DNA from 4 places in the Kitasatospora sp. NPDC032121 genome. Region 2 is predicted to be linked to each of the others. Evidence: riboswitches for the same ligand, from Rfam matches in the RefSeq annotation. Region 2 holds a riboswitch; each other region holds the start of a gene.
The links. Region 2 has a riboswitch for cyclic di-AMP ahead of ACZ5OX_RS23795 (transglycosylase family protein). Riboswitches for the same ligand answer to the same signal wherever they lie in the genome.
Positions count from the first base shown of each region.

Region 1 (5,822 bases), on a different contig from region 2:
CGATCACCGCCGCCCCGGACAGCGCGTACCAGCCCCAGCCCAGCTCCACCCCCAGCTGCGAACGGACCAGCCCGCGCAGCGAGTACGCGAAGAAGCCGAGGGCCGAGGCCTCGGTGACGACGTACGCGAGCACCGCCAGCAGCCCCGAGGCCATCCCGACCACCCGGCCCAGCCCGTGCGAGACGTAGCCGTAGAACGCGCCGGCCGCGGTGATGTGCCGGGCCATCGCGACGTAGCCGACCGAGAACACCGTCAGCACCACCGTCGCCACGACGTACGCGGCGGGCGCTCCGACGCCGTTGCCCTGCCCGACGATGATCGGCAGGTTGCCGGTCATCGCGGTGATCGGGGCGGCGGTGGCGAGCGCCATGAACACCACGCCGACCAGGCCGACCGAATCGGCCTTCAGCCGGTCGACCCCGTCCTCCCCGGGCCGCTCCCGGCCGGCCGTCCTCCCCGCCACGCCCCCACTGCGGACCGCCATCCGCCCTCCTCGCCTCCGGACCCGCCCGCCCGGCCGGACCGACCGGGCGCTGACCGTCCGCCAGCATGACGTGCCGCGGCCACCCGGCGATGCCCCCGAACCCCTCCGTCACACCGGAGTTGACGCCGCGTTCGACCCGTCCGAACGAATCCGGGAACAGCCGGGCGGCACGGAAACGGAAGTGGCCGGCCCGGCCGCACGAGGAGTCCTCGTACGGCCGGGCCGGCCTGGGCGTGTCCCGCGCCCATGTCCGCCGTGCGGCGATCACCCGGTCGAGCGGTCACCCGACATGACCATCCCGGAGGATCGTTTCGCCCCGCAGCGACGGTGGTTCCGGAAACCCTCGGAGCTCAGCCGTGGGTCAGAGCGCGACGCCGTGCGCGCGCAGGTAGGCGACCGGGTTGATGTCCGAGCCGTACTCCGAGCCGTTGCGGATCTCGAAGTGCAGGTGCGGGCCGGTCACGTTGCCGGTGGCACCGGAGAGGCCGATCTGCTGGCCGACGGTGACGGCCTGACCGATCCTCACACCGATCGAGGAGAGGTGCGCGTACTCGGCGTAGTGGCCGTCGGCGAGCTTGATCTCGACCTGGTTGCCGTAGGCGCCGCCGTTGCCGGCCTTGACCACGACACCGTTGGCGATGGCGCGCAGCGGGGTGCCGGTGGAGGCGACGAAGTCCTGGCCGGTGTGGTGGCCGGAGGCCCACATCGAGCCGGCCACGCCGTAGGCGGTGCCGAGCCTCGGGTTGGCCAGCGGGGCGACGAAGCCGGAGGTGGCGGCGGCGACCGGAGTGGCGGTCACGGCCTGGGCCGGGGTGGCGACCTGCAGCTGGGTCTGCAGCTGCGTGGACGGCTTGACGGCCTCGGTCCGCACCTGGACCTGGTCCTGCGCCTTGGCGGCCTGGGTCGCGGGAGCGGCCGACTCGGCCGGGGCGGCGGGCTTCGCCGGAGCGGAGTCGGCCGCCGGCGCGACGGCGTGGCCCGGCAGCGCGAGCTGCTGGCCCGCGAAGATCAGGTTCGGGTTGGCACCGACGACCGAGCGGTTCTGCTCGTACAGCGCGTGCCAGCCGCCCTCGACGTTCTTGACCTCGGCGATCTTGGACAGGGTGTCACCGCTGACGACGCGGTAGCTCTCCTGCGCGGCCTGGGCGGCCGGAGCGGTGGCCGGAGCAGCGGCCGGAGCGGCCGACTCGGCGCGGGCGGAGGCGGCGGCCTGCGCGACCGGGGCGGCCGGAGCGGTGTGGGCCTGGGCGCTCATCGCGGTGACGAGCGGAAGGGCGAAGGAGACGCCGGTGACGGCGGTGGCGATGCCGATGCGGGCGGCGCGGGGCAGGGCGATACGACGAGCCTGAGCAGGCATGGAAGTTTCCTCTCCGACGCCTGCGAGGTGAGCTGTCGGGTTCGGGCTGGAGTTGCCCGGCCGCATGCGCGGCTTCACCCCTAGCCGGTCCTGGACGCCCGCGCCCTGAGGCGCGAACTCCGGTCCGGCGACTTACCTGTGGGTCCCCCGCTCCTGCCGTACAGAGTTCGTTTCGAACCACCGGGCAGCGGCAGGACTCGGCGTTCCACCCGGCGGATCCGTCCGGACTGGCCGGGCGGTCGCTGAACTAAAACCCATCCGTTCGGGTGAAGCAATGTCGATCTTTGAAAGCGCAACCATTCCCCCTCCCGCGGTGACCCTCCGCAGGCCGGAGCCCACGTTCCGTACACAATCCATTCACCCCCCGCCACTGATCCACGACCCTGCGCCGAGATCCGCGACGCTGCGCAGCCGCCCACTCACACCCCGCCCACCGTCAACACACCCACCGGTGACCCTTGTCACGTGCGCCCCGGCAGCGCAGGATTCGCCCGTGGCCACCTCAGAGGCCGGCACCCTGCGCCTGAGCACCGCGCAGGGCCGCTGGGTACTACTGGCGACGGTGCTCGGCTCCAGCATGGCGATGCTCGACGGCACCGTGGTGAACGTCGCCCTGCCCCGGATCGGCGCCGACCTCGGCGCCTCCCTCGCGTCCCTGCAGTGGACCCTGAACGCCTATCTGCTCACCCTGGCTGGCCTGATCCTGCTCGGCGGCGCACTGGGCGACCGGTACGGACGGCGCAAGGTCTTCCTGATCGGCGTGGTCTGGTTCGCCATCGCCTCCGCCGCCTGCGCCGCCGCACCGAACATCCACGTGCTGATCGCCGCCCGCGCCGTCCAGGGCATCGGCGGGGCACTGCTCACCCCCGGCTCGCTCGCCATGCTCCAGGCGGTCTTCCACCCTGACGACCGCTCGGCGGCGGTCGGCCTCTGGTCCGGCCTGGGCGGGGTGTCGGCGGCGGTCGGCCCTTTCCTCGGCGGCTGGCTGGTGGACGGCCCCGGCTGGCGCTGGATCTTCCTGCTGAACCTGCCGCTCGCCGCCGCCGTGATCGCCGTCGCCACCCGGTCGGTGCCGGAGAGCCGGGACAAGGACGCCTCCGGCCGCTTCGACGTGCTCGGCGCCGTGCTCGCCGCCCTCGCCCTCGGCGCGATCACCTACGCGCTGACCGCGGCCGGCGAGGGCCTGTCCCCCGCCGTCTGGGTCAGCGGGGTGATCGGGGTGGTGCTCGGCGTCGCCTTCGTGGCCGTCGAGCGCCGCGCGCCCGAACCGATGCTGCCGCTCGGCCTCTTCTCCTCCCGGCTGTTCACCGCGGTGAACCTGGTCACCCTGTGCGTGTACGCGGCGTTCAGCGGTGTCTTCTTCCTGCTGGTGGTGCAGCTCCAGATCGTGTCCGGGTTCTCGCCGCTGCTCTCGGGCTTCGCCCTGGTGCCGATCACCGTGCTGATGCTGCTGCTGTCCGCCCGTGCCGGACGCCTCGGCAAGCGGATCGGCCCGCGCATCCCGCTCACCGTCGGCCCGATGCTGTGCGCCGCCGGGGTGCTGCTGATGCTGCGCATCGGCCCGGACTCCTCGTACTGGGTGGACGTGCTGCCCGCCGTCACGGTGATGGGCTGCGGCATGACGCTGCTGGTCGCACCGCTGACGGCGACCGTGCTGGCCGCCGTCGAGGTCCGCCACGCGGGCATCGCCAGCGGGGTCAACAACGCCGCCGCCCGCGCGGCCGGCCTGCTCGCGGTGGCCGCCCTGCCGGCGCTGGCCGGGCTGAGCGGCGACGCCTACCGGGTACCCTCCTCGGTCGACGCCGCCTTCCACACCGCCATGCTGATCTGCGCGGGCCTGCTGGTCGCCGGCGGGCTGATCGCCTCCGCGACCGTACGGGGCAACGTGCTCGCCCCCGAGGAGCAGCCGGTGGCCGAGCCGAACTGCGACTGGCCGTGCGGGCCCACCGCCCCGCCGCTCGACCCGGGCCACGTCCCCGTGACGCGCGAGGGCCCCGCCACCGGTCCGGCGGCGGGGCCCTCACCCAACGGCTGACGCTACGTCAGAAGGCGCTTCCCGTCAGGGAATTCCGCCCGTCAGAGAATGTCGCCGGGCGCGTACTTGGCGGCCTCCGGGTAGGCGGCCGCGACGGCCTCCACCTGGCGGACGACCTCGGCGACCTGAGCGCCGGCCGCGCCGGTGAAGGGCAGCTTGTCGGCCAGCAGCGCGTCCAGGGCGGCCCGGTCCAGCGGGATCCGCTCGTCGGCGGCCAGCCGGTCCAGCAGCTCGTTCTCCCGGGCGCCGGCCCGCATCGCCAGCGCGGAGGCGACGGCGTGCTCCTTGATGACCTCGTGCCCGGTCTCCCGGCCGACGCCCGCGCGCACCGCGCCCATCAGCACCTTGGTGGTGGCGAGGAACGGCAGGTAGCGGTCCAGCTCGGCCTCGATCACGGCGGGGAAGGCGCCGAACTCGTCGAGGACGGTCAGGAAGGTCTCCAGCAGGCCGTCGAAGGCGAAGAACGCGTCCGGCAGCGCGACCCGGCGCACCACCGAGCAGGAGACGTCGCCCTCGTTCCACTGGTCGCCGGCCAGCTCGCCGGTCATCGAGGCGTAGCCGCGCAGGATGACGGCCAGGCCGTTGACGCGCTCGCAGGAGCGGGTGTTCATCTTGTGGGGCATCGCGGAGGAGCCGACCTGGCCCTCCTTGAAGCCCTCCGTCACCAGCTCGTGGCCGGCCATCAGGCGGATGGTCTTGGCCAGGCTGGACGGCGCGGCGGCCAGCTGGACGAGGGCGGTGAGCACCTCGAAGTCCAGCGAGCGCGGGTAGACCTGGCCGACGCTGGTCAGCACGTGGTCGAAGCCGAGGTGCCCGGCGACCCGGCGCTCCAGCTCGGCGAGCTTCTCGGTGTCCCCGCCGAGGAGGTCCAGCATGTCCTGGGCGGTGCCGACCGGGCCCTTGATCCCGCGCAGCGGGTAGCGGGCGATCAGCTCCTCCAGGCGGCGGAAGGCGACCAGCAGCTCGTCGGTGATCGAGGCGAACCGCTTGCCCAGGGTGGTGGCCTGAGCGGCCACGTTGTGCGAGCGGCCGGCCATGACCAGCTCGGAGTGCTGGGCGGACAGCTTGGCCAGACGCACCAGCACGGCCACCGTGCGGTCCCGCACGTGCTCCAGGGACTGGCGGATCTGGAGCTGCTCGACGTTCTCGGTCAGGTCCCGGGACGTCATGCCCTTGTGGATCTGCTCGTGCCCGGCGAGCTCGCTGAACTCCTCGATGCGGGCCTTCACGTCGTGGCGGGTGATCCGCTCACGGGCGGCGATCGAGCCGAGGTCGACCTGGTCGATCACCCGCTCGTAGTCGGCGACGGCCGTCGCCGGCACCTCGACGCCGAGGTCCTGCTGGGCCTTCAGGACGGCCAGCCACAGGTGGCGCTCGAGGACCACCTTGTGCTCGGGGGACCACAGCTGGGCCAGGGTCGCCGAGGCGTACCGGGAGGCCAGGACATTGGGGATCTGGGGCTTCGCGCTCACGCTTCGCAAGGGTAACAGCCGAGGTCACGCCGAACGTCGGCGGATGGGGTAGGCTTGGCCAATTGAGCGTCATTCAGATGACACTTCAAAGCCTTCTCACCGCAAGGATATCACATCGATGAGCGAAGCACCAGCGGCCACGGGGGACCCCGGCGATGCCCTCGCCGCGGCCCTGCGCACCGAGCAGGCCCACCTCACCCGGCTCTACGCCCGGCTGGACGCCGTCCGCGAACGCGCCCGCCGCACCGCCGACGGCGCCCACGACCAGGCCGCACCCGGCGGCACCCACCAGGCCCGGCTGGAACGCGAGGTGCGCGCCCGCGAGGCCGTCCGTCACGCCGCCCGGCTGGACGCGGTCGAGCGCGGCCTGTGTTTCGGCCGGCTCGACGAGCGCGACGGCACCGTCCACTACATCGGTCGCACCGGCCTGACCGACGAGGCGTACGAGCCGCTGCTGCTCGACTGGCGGACCCC
Region 1 is NZ_JBVILX010000029.1:34,989-40,810, reverse strand. Features, by position in the region: gene ACZ5OX_RS37410 (APC family permease) at 1-484, opposite strand, end outside; gene ACZ5OX_RS37405 (M23 family metallopeptidase) at 846-1,841, opposite strand; cyclic di-AMP (ydaO/yuaA leader) riboswitch at 1,844-1,981, opposite strand; gene ACZ5OX_RS37400 (MFS transporter) at 2,335-3,876, shown strand; gene purB (adenylosuccinate lyase) at 3,918-5,348, opposite strand; gene ACZ5OX_RS37390 (HelD family protein) at 5,467-5,822, shown strand, end outside.
Region 1: it holds a riboswitch for cyclic di-AMP, as region 2 does, so the genes downstream of both, ACZ5OX_RS37405 (M23 family metallopeptidase) here and ACZ5OX_RS23795 (transglycosylase family protein) in region 2, are expected to answer to the same signal.

Region 2 (5,822 bases):
GGCGGCGCAGCTGCGAGCCGAGGAGGATCCGGCGGACCATCGAGCCGCCGCCCGGCTGAACTGTGGTCATGCGGTCGAAACCTCCACCTAGGGCAAACAGCGCACAGTCTGCCATCAGTTGAGCGCTCACGGTGCCGATACTGACGGATGTTCCTATCAGTTCTACGCTCCACACACCAGGATGCACGTGCATTCGGCGCTTGCATATGCCAATAGTGCGACTGCACGTGAATCGACTCTTGCATCTGCAGTGAGCGCACACCACCATGGTGCACGTGCACCTGCACATCCCTGGCAATCCCGCGGGCTCCGCGTCGACCCCACGCGCGACTCCGTGCACCGACCCGACGGCGTCCCCCGCGTCATCGGGCGTTCGAGTGCGCGCGCGCCTGGTCGAGGGGGCGGCCGAGCGGCCGAGCGAGTCGGAGGTGACCGGCATGACCCCGGCGGGTCCAGCCGTGTCCGCCCCCTTATGGGAGGAGCTCTTCATGAGCACCGGTACGGCCTTGGCGGTTGACCCCCTTGTGGTCACCTGCACGCTCGCTCCTCGCTTCGAAGCCGTCAGAACCGCGCGCGACTTCGCTCGGACCACGCTCCAGCGCTGGGGCCTGACGGAGCTGTTCGACGACGTCGCGCTGGTGGCCTCGGAACTCGTGACCAACGCGCTCCGGCATGCGATCGGCGCACGGCCCGACCCGTCGGGCGGCGCCCAGGGCGAGTACGACTTTCCCATACAGCCGACCGCGGACGGCCGGCTCCCGATCCGAATAAGCCTCGTGCACCGCGCACCCCAGGTGGTCTGCGCGGTGAGCGATCCGAGCAGCACCGGCCCGGTCGCCCGGGAGGCCGACTTCGTCGCCGAGTCGGGCCGCGGGCTGCACCTGGTGGAGTCGTTCAGCCGCTCCTGGGGCTGGCACCCGCTGGGCAGCGGCAAGGTGGTCTGGGCGATGTTCGAGGCGGAGACGGTCGGCGGCTGTCCGCTGGACGGACACCCCGGGCTCGGCGGCCGCTCACCGCTCGACGGGCCCGTCGAGGTCGGCGGACGGCATCGGCGCTCGGCCTAGGACGGCCCGCGCAGGCGGAACGGACCCGTGCACCCGGGACGGGCCCCGCCACCCGGGACGGGCCCCTGCGCCTGACGGCATGTGGCCGGTCGCGGGAAGCCCCGGGAGGACCACACCCCGGGCCCTTCCACCAGGCTCCGCCGAGACCTTCCGGAGCCGCCGACCCGCGAGCGGCCCGGGGCGGCGGGACGGCCGCACGGCTCCTTGGGACGCCGCCGGACGAGGGCTTCGCAGAGGGGGTCGTTCGTAGAAGGGGCCTTCCGGAGAAGGGGTCACCCGGAGAGGGCAAAGACAAAGGCCGTCGTGGTGTCGGCACCCACGACGGCCCCCCGATGGTGGAGCACTGCGGCCGGTCAGACCGCCAGGTGGTCGAACTCCCCGTCCTTCGCCCCCAGCAGCAGGGCGGCGATCTCGGCCCGGGTGTAGATGAGGGCCGGTCCGTCCGGGAAGCGCGAGTTGCGCATCGCCACGTCGCCGCCCGGGAGGGCCGCGAATTCGACGCAGTTGCCCTGGGAGTTGCTGTGCAGGCTCTTCTGCCAGACCACCCCCTGGAGATCGGCGGCGGCCATCCCGTTGTAGGTGTCGTACGAACCGTGCGTGTCCTGCGAGTCGTGCATAGAAGTCTCCCGAAGAGCTCCGGAGTTGTCGTCCAGCGCGGCGCCCCCGGCACCGCCGAAACGAACGGACCGGCCCCGTACCGGTCCGGCACAACGCCTCACTTGACGCGATGATAGCTGCAGTGCACGTGCATCAGCACGAGACATTGCAGGTGCACGAGGCCTTTTATTCGCAGGCGCGAACTCTTCACGGACCCTTCTCCTGACGGTACGTAAACGGACATAGCCGATGGAATCGCCGAGTTAGCGATAACCGGCCGTGAGCGCTTCCCCGCCGAATGTTGATCTTCGAATGCCGGGAGTCGCACGCCCGTGACCCTCAGTCAAACCACCCCCATGCTGTGAGACATCTCACGCGCCCCGGGTGCAACGCCCGCCCCTCGGATCACGTCGAGGCAACCACCGGCGACCGTACGGGGGTTGGGTGAAGAATGTCCGGATTGTAGGCAAAGCGCCCGGACCGGCGCCGAGGACGCGCCGGGTCCGCACCGCGCTCGCGTGAATCCCGCACGGCAGCCGACTGCAAGCCTGACGGGCAGATGTCCTACGATCTCCGGCATGAGCACCGCAGCCATCCCGGGCGCGCCACTGCCCGTCCGCACTCCAGGCTCCCGTGCGCGGGGGCGCCACCGTCGTCCCGAGCGCCCCGAGATCCCGGCCGGCGCCCCGGCCCTGGTGCTCGCCGTGCCCGCGACCGCCGGGCCCGAGTCCCGCTCGGTCGTCGAGGAGCTGCTCTCGATCGTCCGCACCGAGCAGAACGGCGTCCAGACCGCGGTCGGCTACCTCCCGGGTGACGGCACCGAGGGCGCGGACGGCGAGGACCGCACCGTGGCCGAGCTGCTGACCCTGGCCGCCGAGGCCGGGCTGCCGATGCCCGTCCTGGTGCCGCTGGTGCCCGGCCCGCACACCTTCCTGACCGAGCTTCACGCGCTCGCCGCCGAGTACGGCGCGCCCGTCACCGACCCGCTGGGCCCGCACCCGCTGCTGGCCGAGGCCGTGCACGTCCGGCTGTCCGAGGCCGGGCTGGCCCGGGCCGACCGCGCCCGGCTGTTCGCCATCGCGACCGCCGCGGACGGCGTGGTGCTGACCACCGTCGGCGGCGAGGACGCTGCCGCCGCGGCCGGCATCACCGGCGTGCTGCTGGCCGCGCGACTGGCCGTGCCGGTGGTCGCCGCCGCGCTCGACGTGCCCGGCTCGGTGGCCGCGGCCGTCAACCACCTCAAGGAAACCGGCTCGCAGCGCCCGGCGCTGGCCCCGCTGGTGATCGGCCCGGAGGCGGACTCCGAGCTGCTCGCCACCGCCGCCGAGGAGACCGGCTGCCCGTCGGCCGCGCCGCTGGGCTCGTACCCGTCGGTCGGCCAGCTGATCGCCTCCACGTACCTGGCCGCGCTGCCCACGCCGTCCCCGGAGGACCTGGCGCGGGCCGAGGCGGAGGCGGCTGCCGCCGCCGAGGCCGAGGGGGTCGTGGAGGGTGCTCGCGGCGCTCACGCGGCCGCCGAGGCGCCCGCCGGGCAGTAGTTCGACTCCGCGCGCCGCTCAGCGCGCTCCGAAGGGCCCGGAACGGCTTGCGTTCCGGGCCCTTCGCTCTACCCCCTCCCCACTGCCCGTGCGTCGTCCCTCCCCACTGCCCGCGCGTCGTCCCTCCCCACTGCCCGCGCATCGCCCCTCCCCACTGCCCGCGCGTCGTCCCTCCCGGATCGCCCCTCCCGCGTCACCCTCCCGCCCGGATGCGGACGGCAATGACGACGATGACGCGAAAAATAGCGCGGAATGTCCGTTCTGGCGGCATTTGAAAGGAAATAGGGAGCGCGGGCCCAGGTGTTCGAATCGCGACTACTCCCCCACCGCCAGGGTGCGCCGACTCCGCGACTCGGCGCACCGTCACATCAGCCCTGAGGTGGAGCCAGTTGTCGACTTCAGCAACGACATTGCCAGAAAACGATCATTCACGATCATGGGTGGCGGCAATTTTGGCAGTTCCCACTAAACCGTGATGCGCATCACAGTGGTTTGCAGTTTGAACTAGAGTCTGATTAACGTGCTCCCCGTTCGTGACCACACGAACCCGGTTCATCCGCAACGCCGAGTCCTGCCGTCGGATGTCCTGGCAGCGCGAAAACGCACCACGGCAGGAGCGGGGGACCCACAGGTAAGTCGCCCCGGACCGGTCTGCGGAACGGTCCAGGGCTAGGGGTGAAGCCGCGCCCACCAGCGCGGCCGGGCAACTCCAGCCCGAATCCGACAGCTCACCTCGCAGGCGTGGGAGAGGACTCCGTCTTCATGCTGCCCACCAACGGCACCAGCCTGCCCAGCCGCACCCGCCGCGTGATCGCCGCCCTCGGCGTCGCGGGCGTCGGCCTCACCGTCCCCTGCCTCACCTCGGGCACCGCCTCGGCCGCCTCCGTCGCCACCTGGGACAAGGTCGCCCAGTGCGAGAGCGGCGGCAACTGGAGCATCAACACCGGCAACGGCTTCTACGGCGGCCTCCAGTTCACCTCCAGCACCTGGTCCGCCTTCGGCGGCACCGCCTACGCGGCGCGCGCCGACCTGGCCACCAAGGACCAGCAGATCGCGATCGCCGAGAAGGTCCTCGCCTCGCAGGGCCCGGGCGCCTGGCCCGTCTGCTCCGTCAAGGCCGGCCTGACCAAGGGCGGCACCCCGGCCGCCGTCGACACCTCGGCGGGCTCGGCCACGGGCTCGACCGCCTCCAAGCCCGCCGCGCCCGTCCAGAGCGCCAAGCCGGCCACTCCGGCCGCGACGCCCCAGGCCCCCGCCACGAAGCCCGCCGCGCCCGCCCAGGACGGCGCGCAGGCCACCGCCGGCTCCACCGCCTCCGGCAGCCGCGGCGACTGGGTCCAGAAGCGTCAGCAGCAGGCCCAGGGCGGCGACTACACCGTGGTCGAGGGCGACTGGCTGTCCTCGATCGCCGACCAGCACAACGTGCAGGGCGGCTGGCAGCGGCTGTACGAGCTCAACCGCGGCACCCTGACCGAGGGCCCGGACACCATCTACCCGGGCCAGCAGCTGTCCTTCAGCGGTGCGACCGGCTCGGACTCCACCGGGTCCGACCGCTCCCAGAAGTCCGGCCAGTCCGCGAACGGCGGTGCCGTGAACGCCCAGCCGACCGCGCAGACCCCGGCCCCGGCCGCCAAGCCCGCCGCCAAGCCCGCGCCGCAGGCCCAGACCCAGACCCAGGCTCCGGCCGCCACCGGCAGCATGGCCGCCGCGGTCGCCTTCGCCGAGTCGAAGGTCGGTCAGGCGTACGTCTACGGCGGCACCGGCAACGGCGGCTGGGACTGCTCCGGCCTCACCCAGGCCGCGCTGCGCGCCGCGGGCATCTCCGTCCCGCGCGTCGCCGCCGACCAGGCCGCCGCCAGCACCCACGTCTCGCTGGACAGCCTCAAGCCGGGCGACCTGCTGTTCTGGTCCAACAACGGCAAGGACTCCGGCGTCTACCACGTCGCGATCTACGTCGGCAACGGCAAGTATGTCGAGGCCGCCAACCCGAGCTCGGGCGTCCGCGAGCAGAGCATCGCCAACTGGGCCCCGGACTTCGCCGGCCGGGTCTGAGAACGGCGCGCAGTCGGACAGCCGACGGGCCTCAGGTGACAGGTGACAGGTAACAGATTTCATCATCTGTCAGCTGTCGCCCGAACGCTGACCACCCACCGCCCCCGGGGAGAGTCTGGTCGCTCTCCCCGGGGGTTCCGGCGTACCTCCGGCCATATCCCCGTGGTGGATCCCCGCTCCGACGGGCATGCTGCTGCTCTGCACCCGAGGACACCCGAGGAGGAGTCCACATGGCCCAGGTCACCGTCACCCTCGACGCGAACCTCGCGATCGACGTGATGATGCTCTCCGGCACCAAGAACCCCCAGGACGCCGTCGAACTGGTCCTGCGCGACTACCTGGCCCGCGGCCGCCGCACCGAGACCCGGACCGGCGACGCGGCCGACGGGCACCGCCTGACCGCCGACCGGCCGACCACCCAGGAGGGCTGACCACCCCCGGCCGCCACGACCGGCCGCGCGCACGCCGAAGGGCCCCGGAGGGCAACCGCCCTCCGGGGCCCGCGCGTCGGCCGCGGCCGCCGGGGCTCAGCGCGCGCAGGCCCCGGTGGACCCGCGCATCACCAGCTCCG
Region 2 is NZ_JBVILX010000010.1:12,592-18,413, forward strand. Features, by position in the region: gene ACZ5OX_RS23775 (helix-turn-helix domain-containing protein) at 1-70, opposite strand, end outside; partial or broken gene ACZ5OX_RS23780 (ATP-binding protein) at 489-959, shown strand; gene ACZ5OX_RS23785 (DUF397 domain-containing protein) at 1,418-1,681, opposite strand; gene ACZ5OX_RS23790 (sirohydrochlorin chelatase) at 2,240-3,199, shown strand; cyclic di-AMP (ydaO/yuaA leader) riboswitch at 3,783-3,954, shown strand; gene ACZ5OX_RS23795 (transglycosylase family protein) at 3,941-5,251, shown strand; gene ACZ5OX_RS23800 (hypothetical protein) at 5,482-5,682, shown strand; gene ACZ5OX_RS23805 (LacI family DNA-binding transcriptional regulator) at 5,779-5,822, opposite strand, start outside.

Region 3 (5,822 bases), on a different contig from region 2:
ATAACCTGGTCGTCGGGCCGCCCGGCGCGGTGGGACGGCGGGAATGCCGGCGGCGGCCACCCGGACGTCCGGACACGCGGCGGCCCCGGCCGCATCCGGAAGCGTCCAGGGTGCGGGCGGGGCCTGGCGGGTGTGGGCGGGGAGCCGGGCGGGGCCTGGGCGGGGCCTGGGTGGTCAGCGGCCGAGCAGGCCCTGGGCGGCGGCCCGGTTGACGTTGGTCAGGCCACGGACCAGCTGGGTGGTGAGGTAGACCAGCACCAGCCCGATGACCGCGAGCCCGGCGATCTGCCACGGCGCCTGGACCTCGTACACGTGCCGGATGCCCTCGTCGTCGGTGAAGTCGAACAGCCGGTACCCGTTCCAGGGGGTGTAGGTCGGGAAGACCCAGTGGTACAGCGGGTAGAGCGTCAGGGCCCAGCCGAGCACCAGGAACACCAGCGTCACCGAGAAGCTGAACACCGCCCAGGGGAACATCACCACCTGGTACAGCACGGCCTTCCAGCCGGCCCCGTCCGCCAGCCGCGCGGTGACGGCGCCCCAGCCGCCCGGGCGGACCTGGCGCACCGGCTCCGGGCCGGGGACGTCCAGGGCCAGCATGCCGCGCACCCGGGCCCGTTCCAGCCGGCCGAAGCCGCGGGCGAGGCCGGTCAGCGCGCCCAGGACGGGCAGGCCGATGACGGTGGCGAAGGTGCCGAGGCCGAGGCACAGCAGGGTGATCGAGGAGGCGAACCCGGCGATCGCCAACGGCAGGCCGCTGAGCGCGAAGCCGACCTCGCGGTAGTAGTAGGCCGAGAACGGCGCCCGCCACAGGGCCGGCCGCCGCTCGGTCCGGCGGGCCCGGACGGGGCGCGGGTCGTCACCGTAACCGCCCGGGACGTCCCAACCCGTGTCCTCCATGCTGCGGCTGCTGCTCATGCTCCCGGCCCCCGGCCCCTCGTACTGTCGGTCGTTCGTCCCGCTGACGGGGTCCAGTCTGGTGGACGCGCCGGCCGGCTGGGATCCGGAGGCCTGGCGGATGCGGGGTGGGGTTAACCCCCCTCCGCCCGGACGGCCGGGCCGCGCCACTCGTCGGCGAGCAGCGAGTAGAGGTAGGAGTCGGACCAGACGCCGTCCTCGAACACGTCGTGCCGCAGCCGCCCCTCCAGTCGGAAGCCCAGCCCGGTGAGCACCTTGACGGAGGCCGTGTTGGCCACGGCGACCCGGGCGGCCAGCCGGTGCAGGCCCAGCGGGCCGAAGGCGAGGTCGCAGAGCAGGCCGACGGTCTCGCCCGCGTAGCCGAGGCCCCAGCACCCGCGGGCCAGCACGCACCCGAGCCAGGCGGCGCGGTGCCCTTCGAGGGTGAGCGAGGCCTGCCCGATCGGCGTCGCGTCGTCCGGCTCCCCGGCGTCGGCGAGCCTGGTGACGGCGAGCCGGTAGGTGTCCCGTTCCTCGGCCATCGCCTCCTCCAGGTAGAGCTCGACCTGGTCGGCGCAGTCCTCCCGGTCGCTCGGCCCGAAGGGCAGGTACCGGGTGACCTCCGGGTCGCCGAACAGCGCGTGCAGCGCGTCCACGTCGCCCTCGGTGTGGTGGTACTCGCGGACGGCCAGTCGCGGGCCGGTGAGTCGTACGGGGACCATGGCTGCCGACCCTATCCCCGCCCGGCGGCTACCGTTCGGACTATGAACGACGAAGACCTGCGGCTCGCCCCGCGCACCAAGGCCGCCGACCTGCTCGCCTGGGCGGCCGAGCAGGGCCGCGCGCCGGTGGCCGAGGAGCCGCTGCGCGCGGTGCTGGCGCTGCTGGAGCTGGGCGAGGGCAGGATGCACGACGGCTGGCCCGAACTGACCTCCGACGCGGTGGAGCACCTGCTCCACGAGCGGCTCCACCTGTACGTCCAACCCGCGCCCGAGGAGGACCCGCTCGCCTACGGCGACGCCGTCCGGCTGCTGATCGACCACCAGCGGGCGGCCCGCCGGCTGAACGCCAAGCGACAGGAGCGGCTGCACGAGGAGGCCGAGTGGCAGGGGGAGGTCGCGGCCGGGCTGCTGCGCCGCGCCGACCTGGTGACCTGGCCCCGGTTGTACGCGCTGCTGCTGCACGCGCACGGGGCGGACGTCACGGATCCGGAGGCGGTGCGGGAGTGGCTGGCCGGCTTCGGGGAGTTCGCCGAGGAGGAGCGGCTGGCGGCGTTCGAGGCGCTGGCGTCGGCCGGCTGGCTGGACGAGCCGGACGAGCGGGGCTGGGGCCCGGGCCGGGTGCTCTCGGTGGGCATGGCCACGGACGGCGCGCGTCGGCTGCTGGAGCAGGGCCTGATGCGGCGCAGCTACCGCAACCTGGCGCGGCTGACCGCGCTGGGCCGGCCGATGCCGGACGAGTTGGCCGGGGACTTCGGGAGGTTCGAGGAGGCGGCGGTGGACGCGGCGCTCGACCTGTTCGGCGCCTGGACGGTGCCGGGGCTGCCGCGGCTGCTGGTGACGGAGTTCCCGGAGCTGGCGCCGGAGCCGGGCCCGGAGGAGATCGACGCGTACCTGGCGCAGCTGCCCGTCGAGGAGTGAGACGCGGCGCGGGAGGCCCCGGTCCAGGGGCCTCCCGCGGGTGCGTCGGTGCGCGTGCGTCAGGGGTTGAGGCCGCGCTGCTGGAGCCAGGGCTCCGGGTCGACCGGGGCGCCGCCGCCGGGGCGGACCTCCATGTGCAGGTGGGGGCCGGTGACGTTGCCGGTCGCGCCGACCTTGCCGATCTGCTGGCCGGTGGCGACGTTGCCGGAGCCCTTGGTGATCGAGGAGAGGTGGCAGTACCAGATCTCGGTGCCGTCGGGCAGGGTCTCGACGATCCGGTAGCCGTACGAGCCGGCCCAGCCGGCCGAGGTGATGGTGCCCTGGCCGAGCGCGTGGACGGGGGTGCCGGTGTCGGCGGCGAAGTCCAGGCCGGTGTGCAGGTTGGCCCAGTAGCGGGCGCTCTGGCCGTAGTGGGCGGAGAGCCGGTAGTCGTTCACCGGGAGGGTGAGGGCGGCGGCCTTGGCCCGCTCGGCCTCCTCGGCGGCGCGCTTGGCCTCGGCCTCCTTGGCGGCGGCCTTGGCCTCCGCCTCCTGGGCGGCCTGCAGCCGGGCGGTCTCCTCGGCGGCGGTGCGCTGGCTGTCGGCCTGGTGCTGGATGCGGGCGGCGAGCGCGAGGCCGGGGTCGGCGGAGAGGGCGACCGGGGTCTCGTCCGGGACCTCGACGGCGGGGGCGGCGGCCGGGGTCGCCGAGGCGAAGCCGGTGGCGCCCAGCGTGGCGGCGACGGCGGTGACGCCGAGCAGCGGGGAGGCCCCGCGGGTCTGACGCGGCATCCGGTGGCGGTTGGTGTCGGCCTCCGCGGCGAACGCCTCCGGGCCGAAGGCCTCGGGGCCGTCCGGGCCGGGGTGGTCGAGGAGCTGGGTACCGGCTGCGGGGCCGGCCGGGTGTGCCGGGGTGTGCGTCGACGCCACGGAGGCGCGCTCCTTTCCTTCCTTCGCGCCTACCGGGTTAGCTGACGGGTTCGGAGCAGGAAGGTCTCCTACGGCCGGGCCGGGGCCCCGCCGATTCACCCCAAGGAACGTGGTTCCCCGGCTCCCTGACCTGCCCGGGGGCGGGTCGGCGGGATTAGGCGACGGCGCACGGTGCCGTCTGGGTACGGCGTTGACAACCGCGCTGCGTTATCAAACGTTAATCCTAGGAAGCTCTGATTCCAAGCCATCCGTTTCGGGCCGCCCGATCACAGGTGAACGGACGTCAACGAACGACCCCTCATGCACGGCCCCATCTGAGTACCCCTACTCATGTGCGGCCCGGCCGGGCGGCCGCATCCTGACGCCATGAGCGCACCGATGCAGACCCGCACCACGGCCGCGTACCACATCCAGGCCGTCCTCTCCTTCGCCCTGTCGGGCATCGCCCTCGCCGCCGGGATCGCCTACCTGCCGGTCGGCGGGTGGACCCGGGCCTTCCTCGGGATCGGCCTCCTCTACACCGTCACCTCCGCGTTCACGCTGGCGAAAGTGGTCCGGGACCGGCAGGAGTCCAACGAGATGGTCACCCGGGTGGACCAGGCCCGGCTGGAGAAGCTGCTCAGCGAGCACGACCCGTTCAAGGTGGAAGGGGTCTGACCGCACCCGTCCGACCGCGCCCCCTTCCCCCGGCCCGCCGGCCGCTTGACGGCTAAGGCTATTAGCCTTAGCTTTATGGCTATCGGCAGTACCGCCGATGCCCCGCACCCGCGGCCCGAGGAGGACCCCGTGAACGGCACCATCACTCCGAGCACCCAGTACCTGACCGTTCCCGGTGGCCGGATCGCCTTCGACGACACCCGGCAGGGCGACGGCACTCCCGTCGTCCTGCTCCCGGGCATGCTCGACAGCCGGGCCGCGTACCGGCACCTGCGCCCGCTGCTGGTCGCCGCCGGCCACCGGGTCGTCACCATGGACCTGCGGGGCTTCGGCGAATCCTCGATCAGCTGGGACGACTACAGCCCGGCCGCCATCGCCGACGACGTCCTCGCCCTGCTCGACCACCTCGGCATCGAGCGCGCCGTCCTCGCCGGCAACTCGTACACCGGGGCGACGGTCGTGAAGGCCGCCGGGGACGCGCCCGAGCGGGTCGCCGGGATCGTCCTGATCGACGCCTTCGTCGAGAGCCCGCCGCCGGGCGCCCTGATGCGCGGCGTCATGGCCCTGATGGGCCCCGCCCTCGTCCACTGGCCGGCCTCCTGGGGCTTCTACCTGCGCCGGATGGCCTTCCCCGGCGCCAAGCCCGCCGACTTCGACGCGTACGTGGACGGGCTGGTCGCCGCGCTGCGCACGCCGGGGCGGAAGACCGCCACCCGCGGGTACGTCCACGGCGACTCGGCGCCGGTCGGCTGGACGGCCGCCGTGCGGTGCCCGGCGCTGGTGGTCATGGGCGACAAGGACCCCGACTTCCCGAAGCCGGAACTCGTCGCCGACCGGCAGGCCGCCGCGCTCGGCGCGCGGAAGGCGATGATCGAGGGGTCCGGGCACTACCCGATGGCCGACAACCCGGCGGCCACCGCGGACGCCCTGCTGCCGTTCCTCGCCGAACTCGGCTGAGCGCCGCCGCCGGCCCCCGCCCGACCCTGACCCTGCCCGCCCCTGCCCGCCCCGCCGACGTCACCGGCACCCGCCCGACAGCGCCCGACGTCACCCGACTTCGACCCGTACGGAGAGCCCGAGCCCATGCCCCGCGTAGGACTGACCCCCGACCAGGTCGTCGACCACGCCCTCGCCCTCATCGACGAGCAGGGCGCCGAGGCCCTCACCCTGGCCTCCGTCGCCGCCCGGGCCGGGGTCGCCACCCCCTCGCTGTACAAGCACGTCAGCGGCGGCCTCGCCGAACTGCGGCGGCTGATCGCCGTCCGGGTCACCGGGGAACTGGCCGACCGACTGGCCGAGGCGGCCGTCGGACGCAGCGGGGACGACGCCGTCGCCGCCGTGCTGCGCGCCTACCACGCGTACGCCACCGAGCACCCGCACCGCTACAACGCCCTCCCCCAGGCCCCGCAGCCGGACGACGACCTGGCCCGCGCGGCCGCCCGGCTCGTCGGCGTGATCGTCGCCGTCCTGCGGGAGTACGGCCTCGACGGCTCCGAGGCGATCCACGCCGCCCGCACCGTCCGCTCCCTCGCCCACGGCTTCGCCTCGCTCACCACCGCCGGTGCCTTCCAGCTCGCCGAGGACCTCACCACCACCCACGACCGCCTCGTGGCCACCCTCACCACCGGCCTGCGCGCCTGGCCCGCGTAGCGGACCGGCACCGGAGCGGACCGGCACCGGTGTTCCCGCACCCGGCCGCGCCCCTTCCGAACACCGTGAGCAC
Region 3 is NZ_JBVILX010000002.1:21,245-27,066, forward strand. Features, by position in the region: gene ACZ5OX_RS05875 (sensor domain-containing protein) at 175-915, opposite strand; gene ACZ5OX_RS05880 (GNAT family N-acetyltransferase) at 1,029-1,616, opposite strand; gene ACZ5OX_RS05885 (hypothetical protein) at 1,659-2,534, shown strand; gene ACZ5OX_RS05890 (M23 family metallopeptidase) at 2,594-3,442, opposite strand; cyclic di-AMP (ydaO/yuaA leader) riboswitch at 3,455-3,613, opposite strand; gene ACZ5OX_RS05895 (YiaA/YiaB family inner membrane protein) at 3,809-4,099, shown strand; gene ACZ5OX_RS05900 (alpha/beta fold hydrolase) at 4,175-5,056, shown strand; gene ACZ5OX_RS05905 (TetR/AcrR family transcriptional regulator) at 5,183-5,749, shown strand.
Region 3: it holds a riboswitch for cyclic di-AMP, as region 2 does, so the genes downstream of both, ACZ5OX_RS05890 (M23 family metallopeptidase) here and ACZ5OX_RS23795 (transglycosylase family protein) in region 2, are expected to answer to the same signal.

Region 4 (5,822 bases), on a different contig from region 2:
GGGTGCGCGGGAGGTCGGTGAGGCCGACTTTCCGTGCCTGCCGGGGCTTGGTGCGGGTGCCCGGAGTGGGTGTTCGGCGTGGGAAGTCGGCGGGTTCGACTTCTGCGTGGACGGGAGGCGTGGCCCGGGGCCGAGCGGATCCGGAGTGGGAAGTCGGCCGGGCCGACTTCTCGTGTCGCGGCGGGACTGGCCGGGCGAGAGCGGGGGACCGGGAAGTCGGCGGGTTCGGCGTTCTGCGCTGGTGGGGGCGTGGCTGGGGGCGGAGGTAGGTTCGGGGTGTGACGACGAATGTTCCGGGCGCGAAGTTGATCCTGCTGACCACCACCCACCGGGTGGCTCCCGGGCTGCTGGCGTGGCCGGCGTGGGAGGCGTTGCGGTCGGCGGGGCGGGTGTTGGTGGGGGACGAGGGGCATCCGCAGGTGGCGGCGGTGCGGCAGGCCGGGGTGGGCGTGGAGGTCGTGCCGGCCGGGTCGGCGCCCGCGTTGGCGCGGCTGCTGACCGGGCAGCCGGCCGGGGGCGGGCCGACGGTGTGGCTGGGCAGCCCGGACGGGGACCCGGGGCTGACCGACGCGTTGGCGCGGCTCGCGGTGGAGCAGGCCGGCGAGGTGCCCGAGATCGAGGTGCTGCCCGGCTCGTACGACCTGCCGGGGTCGCGGCTGCTGGACCTGGTGACGGTGATGGACCGGCTGCGCTCCCCGGGCGGTTGCCCCTGGGACGCCGAGCAGACGCACGAGACCCTGGTGAAGTACCTGGTCGAGGAGGCGTACGAGCTGGTCGAGGCGATCGAGGACGGGGAGCGGCAGACGCTGCGCGAGGAGCTGGGCGACGTCCTGTTCCAGGTGTTCTTCCACTCCCGGATCGCCGAGGAGCACCCGACCGACCCGTTCACCGTCGACGACGTGGCCGGGGACATCGTCGAGAAGCTGATGTACCGGCACCCGCACGTGTTCGGGAACGTCGAGGTCGAGGGTGCCACCGAGGCGGAGGCGAACTGGGAGCAGCTGAAGGCGGCCGAGAAGGCGGACCGCGAGTCGGTGCTGGACGGCGTGCCGGCCGGGCTGCCCGCGCTGGCGTACGCGGCGAAGCTGGTGTCCCGGGTGCGCCGGTCCGGGTTCACCGGAATGCCGGACGAGCCGTACGAGCTGCCCGCCGAGCTGACCGCCGACTCGGTGGGCCGGCTGCTGCTCGCGGTGGTGCAGCGGGCCCACGACGCAGGGGTGGACGTGGACGCGGCGCTGCGGTCGGCCGCGCGCGGTTACCGGGACGGGGTGCGCGCGGCCGAGGGTCTCGAGCCGGACGGGGAGTAGGTGCTCAGGCCGCCGTGGCGGTGTGCTCCGGGCGCCGCTGCGGCGGGACGAGTTCGCCGATGGCCTCGCCGACGAGGAGGACGAGTTCGGCGAGCCGCTCCAGGTCGAGGTGGTCGGGCAGGTCGGCCAGCGAGATGATCCGCTCGCCGCCCGGGCCGGCGACGGCGAACAGGTCGATCGGCCCGAGGTGCTTCTCGGCGGTGTCGACGAGGGCGGCGACGTCGCTGGGGCGGCGGATGTCGCCGCAGACGCCGACGACGGGGCAGCCCGGCCGGTCGAGTTCGGTGGCGAGGTCCTCGGCGACGCCGACGTACTGGTCGGCGATCAGCATTCCGGCGGCGCCGGCCGCGGAGAACCGGCGGGCGAGGCCCGCGCCCGACCCGCCGTCGAGGACCGCGATGACGACGACTGACCCGCTGACCCGCATGGCCTGCTCCTCCCTGTGGGCGACACCGCACCGGCGCCCACGCGTACTGCGGAGGATCGTAGGCACGTCCTGACCCTCCGCAACAGGGATTACCCCTCAGGTGACCAGGCTCACGCCCGCCCCGCGGCCAAGAGTCGGCCAAGAGCTGTCCACGGACCGTCCACGACCCGTCCACGGAGGGTCAACGGCCCGGCCACGGCCTGTCCATGAGCCGGCCGTGGAGCCGGCCGTGACCCGGTCATGACCCCGCCGCGGAGCGCCGCCCGACGGGCGCGGCCCGCCGGAGGGCGGGTGCGCCGGTCGCACCGGATACGGTCGGTCCATGCCAGCTCAGCCCGACCCCGCCCGGCCCGCCGCCGCGTCCTCCGATGCCCCCGCCCCGCAGCTGTTCACCTGGGAGTTCGCCTCCGACCCGTACCCCGCCTACGCCTGGCTGCGCGAGCACTCCCCGGTGCACCGCACCACCCTGCCGAGCGGGGTGGAGGCCTGGCTGGTGACCAGGTACGCCGACGCCCGGCAGGCGCTCGCGGACAGCCGGCTGTCGAAGAACCCGGCGCACCACAGCGAGCAGGCGCACCGCACCGGCCGGGTGGGCATCCCGGGGGAGCGGCAGGCGGACCTGATGACCCACCTGCTGAACATCGACCCGCCGGACCACACCCGGCTGCGCCGCCTGGTGTCGAAGGCGTTCACGCCGCGCCGGGTGGCCGAGTTCGAGCCGCGGGTGCAGCAGCTCACCGACCGGCTGATCGACGGCTTCGCGCAGCGCGGCTCGGCGGACCTGATCCACGAGTTCGCCTTCCCGCTCCCCATCTACGCGATCTGCGACATGCTGGGGGTGCCGGCCGAGGACCAGGACGACTTCCGCGACTGGGCCGGGATGATGCTGCGACACACGAAGCCGGGGCAGGGCGGCGGCCAACGCGGCGGCGTGGGGCGGGCGGTGAAGCGGATGCGGGCGTACCTGCTGGAGCTGATCCACCGCAAGCGCGCGGACCTCGGGGACGACCTGATCTCCGGTCTGATCCGGGCCAGTGACCACGGTGAGCACCTGACGGAGAACGAGGCCGCGGCGATGGCCTTCATCCTCCTGTTCGCGGGTTTCGAGACGACCGTGAACCTGATCGGCAACGGCACGTACGCGCTGCTGCGTAACCCGGAGCAGCGCCGGCTGCTGCAGGAGTCGGTGGCGCGCGGGGAGAGCGCGCTGCTGGAGACCGGGATCGAGGAACTCCTGCGCTACGACGGGCCGGTGGAGCTGGCGACCTGGCGGTTCGCGACCCGTCCGCTGACCATCGGCGGGGTGGACATCCCGGTCGGCGACCCGGTGCTGGTGGTGCTGGCCGCGGCGGACCGCGACCCGGCCCGGTTCGCCGCCGAGAACACCCTGGACCTGGCCCGTACGGACAATCCCCACCTGGGCTTCGGGCACGGCATCCACTACTGCATCGGCGCTCCGCTCGCCCGGTTGGAGGGGCGTGCGGCGCTGGCCTCGCTGCTTTCCCGGCTGCCCGATCTGCGGCTCGCGGAAAGCCCGGACGCCCTGCGCTGGCGCGGTGGCCTGATCATGCGTGGGCTGCGCGAACTACCGGTGGAATTCAGCCCGGAGGGCCGCTCTCCGCACACCCCTCCGCACACCCCTTCGCAGGTCTCTTGAACCCCTCCGACCTGCTGAGATCACGCTGACGGGGCGTCGCAGATCGCCCGCCGGCGGAGGTGTGAACACCCATCAATCCGGACATAACACCGCCGTTGGTAGGCGATCGGACACGGGCCGTAATTGTCGTGTGATATCGACGATATGAGCTTGTGATTGTCCTGATGATCTGTCTACTCTCCCTGGAGTTCGCAGCTGCGGACCTCGTGCGCGGAACGCCGAATCCTGCCCGCCGCGCCCGGGAAACCGACCAGACCCTGGGCAGGGGCGGGGGAACCAGGTTTGTTGCCGTCTCCCACGGCTTGGGGTGAAGCCGCCCGAGCGGAATCGTTTCCGCGTACGGCGGCCGGGCCACCTCCCGGTCCGAACCCGACAGCTCACCTCGCAGGCGTGCGGAGAGGGACCTCTTCATGCTGTTCGTTGGAACTGGCCGTCACCGTCGTCGCACCCAGGCCGAGAAGGCCATCGCCGTCGCCGGTGTGGCCGGCGTCGGACTCGCGATGCCGCTCCTCACCGCCACCGGCGCCTCCGCGGCCCCGGCCTCCACCTGGGACGCCGTCGCCCAGTGCGAGAGCGGCGGCAACTGGAGCATCAACACCGGCAACGGCTTCTACGGCGGCCTCCAGTTCACCTCCAGCACCTGGAAGGCGTACGGCGGCACCGCCTACGCGTCGCAGGCCAACCAGGCCAGCAAGGCCCAGCAGATCTCGGTCGCCGAGAAGGTGCTGGCCTCGCAGGGGCCGGGCGCCTGGCCGGTCTGCTCCCAGAAGGCGGGTCTGACCAAGGGCGGCGCCGCGGCCGTGGTCGACACCTCCTCGGACGCCAAGCCGCAGTCCGCCCCCAAGCAGCAGGCCCCGAAGCCCGCCGCCAAGCCGGCCGAGAAGCCGGCCGCGCAGCAGCCCGCCGCCCAGAAGCCGGTCCAGAAGCCCGCTGCCCAGAAGCCCGCCGCGCAGCCGGTCCAGCAGGCCGTCCCGCAGCAGCAGGCGCAGCCGCAGACCCCGGGCTTCTCCGGCAAGGCCGGCTGGGACGCCGACGCCAAGGTGTTCTGGTACCAGAACAACGGCGCCTGGTACTGGACCAGCCACCAGAGCGTCTACCAGCAGTACGCCGGCCAGGCCGCCGCCCAGCCGCAGTACGCTCCGCTCGCCGCCCAGCAGGCCCCGCAGGCCGCCGGCCACGACTACACCGTCCGCGCGGGGGACACCCTGTCGACCATCGCCGCCGCCCAGGGCGTGTCCGGCGGCTGGCACGCGCTGTACGAGCAGAACCACGCCACCGTCGGCGGCGACCCGAACCTGATCATGCCCGGCCAGGTGCTGCACCTCGGCTGAGCCGTCGCACCGGCCGTCACCCGACGCCGTCGTGACCCGACGCCGTCGTCACCCCGGCCGTCACCCCCGTCGTGGCCCGACGCCGGTGCCGCTCCGCCCGCCGTCCGAAGGGGACCGGTTCCTACCGGTCCCCTTCGTCCGCATTCGCCCGCTCCGGTGGGACAAGCTGGGACAAGCAGGTGAACTACCGGTGGGTAGTGGGGCCACACGCTGAGACGGGACCGAGGTGGACGTGGCCCCGGGAGCCCGGGCGGTTAGGCTCTGGTCGTAACGACTCCGCAATCGTCCTGCTGACAGCACCCACCGTCAGACCGGACCCTGCTTCCGCAAGGAGATGCCTCGTGCCGTCCATCGATGTCGTCGTAGCCCGTGAGATCCTCGACTCCCGCGGCAACCCCACGGTCGAGGTCGAGGTCGGCCTCGACGACGGCAGCACGGGTCGTGCCGCTGTCCCGTCGGGTGCCTCCACCGGTGCCTTCGAGGCGCTGGAGCTGCGCGACGGCGACAAGAACCGCTACTTCGGCAAGGGCGTCGAGAAGGCCGTCCTGGCCGTCATCGAGCAGATCGGCCCGGAGCTGGTCGGCTACGACGCCACCGAGCAGCGCCTGATCGACCAGGCCATGCTGGACCTGGACGCCACCCCGGACAAGTCCTCGCTCGGCGCCAACGCCATCCTGGGCGTCTCGCTGGCCGTCGCGCACGCCGCCTCCGAGGCCAGCGACCTGCCGCTGTTCCGCTACCTGGGCGGCCCGAACGCGCACGTCCTGCCGGTCCCGATGATGAACATCCTCAATGGTGGGTCGCACGCCGACTCCAACGTCGACATCCAGGAGTTCATGATCGCCCCGATCGGCGCGGAGTCCTTCTCCGAGGCCGTCCGCTGGGGCGTCGAGGTCTACCACACGCTCAAGGGCGTGCTGAAGGAGCGCGGCCTGTCCACCGGTCTGGGCGACGAGGGCGGCTTCGCCCCGAACCTGGACTCCAACCGCGAGGCCCTGGACCTCATCGTCGAGGCCATCCAGAAGGCCGGCTACGTGCCCGGCCGTGACGTCGCGCTGGCCCTGGACGTCGCCTCCTCCGAGTTCTACGAGGACGGCGCC
Region 4 is NZ_JBVILX010000004.1:471,709-477,530, reverse strand. Features, by position in the region: gene ACZ5OX_RS16070 (nucleoside triphosphate pyrophosphohydrolase) at 279-1,307, shown strand; gene ACZ5OX_RS16065 (SDR family NAD(P)-dependent oxidoreductase) at 1,312-1,734, opposite strand; gene ACZ5OX_RS16060 (cytochrome P450 family protein) at 2,057-3,391, shown strand; cyclic di-AMP (ydaO/yuaA leader) riboswitch at 3,630-3,796, shown strand; gene ACZ5OX_RS16055 (LysM peptidoglycan-binding domain-containing protein) at 3,802-4,722, shown strand; gene eno (phosphopyruvate hydratase) at 5,064-5,822, shown strand, end outside.
Region 4: it holds a riboswitch for cyclic di-AMP, as region 2 does, so the genes downstream of both, ACZ5OX_RS16055 (LysM peptidoglycan-binding domain-containing protein) here and ACZ5OX_RS23795 (transglycosylase family protein) in region 2, are expected to answer to the same signal.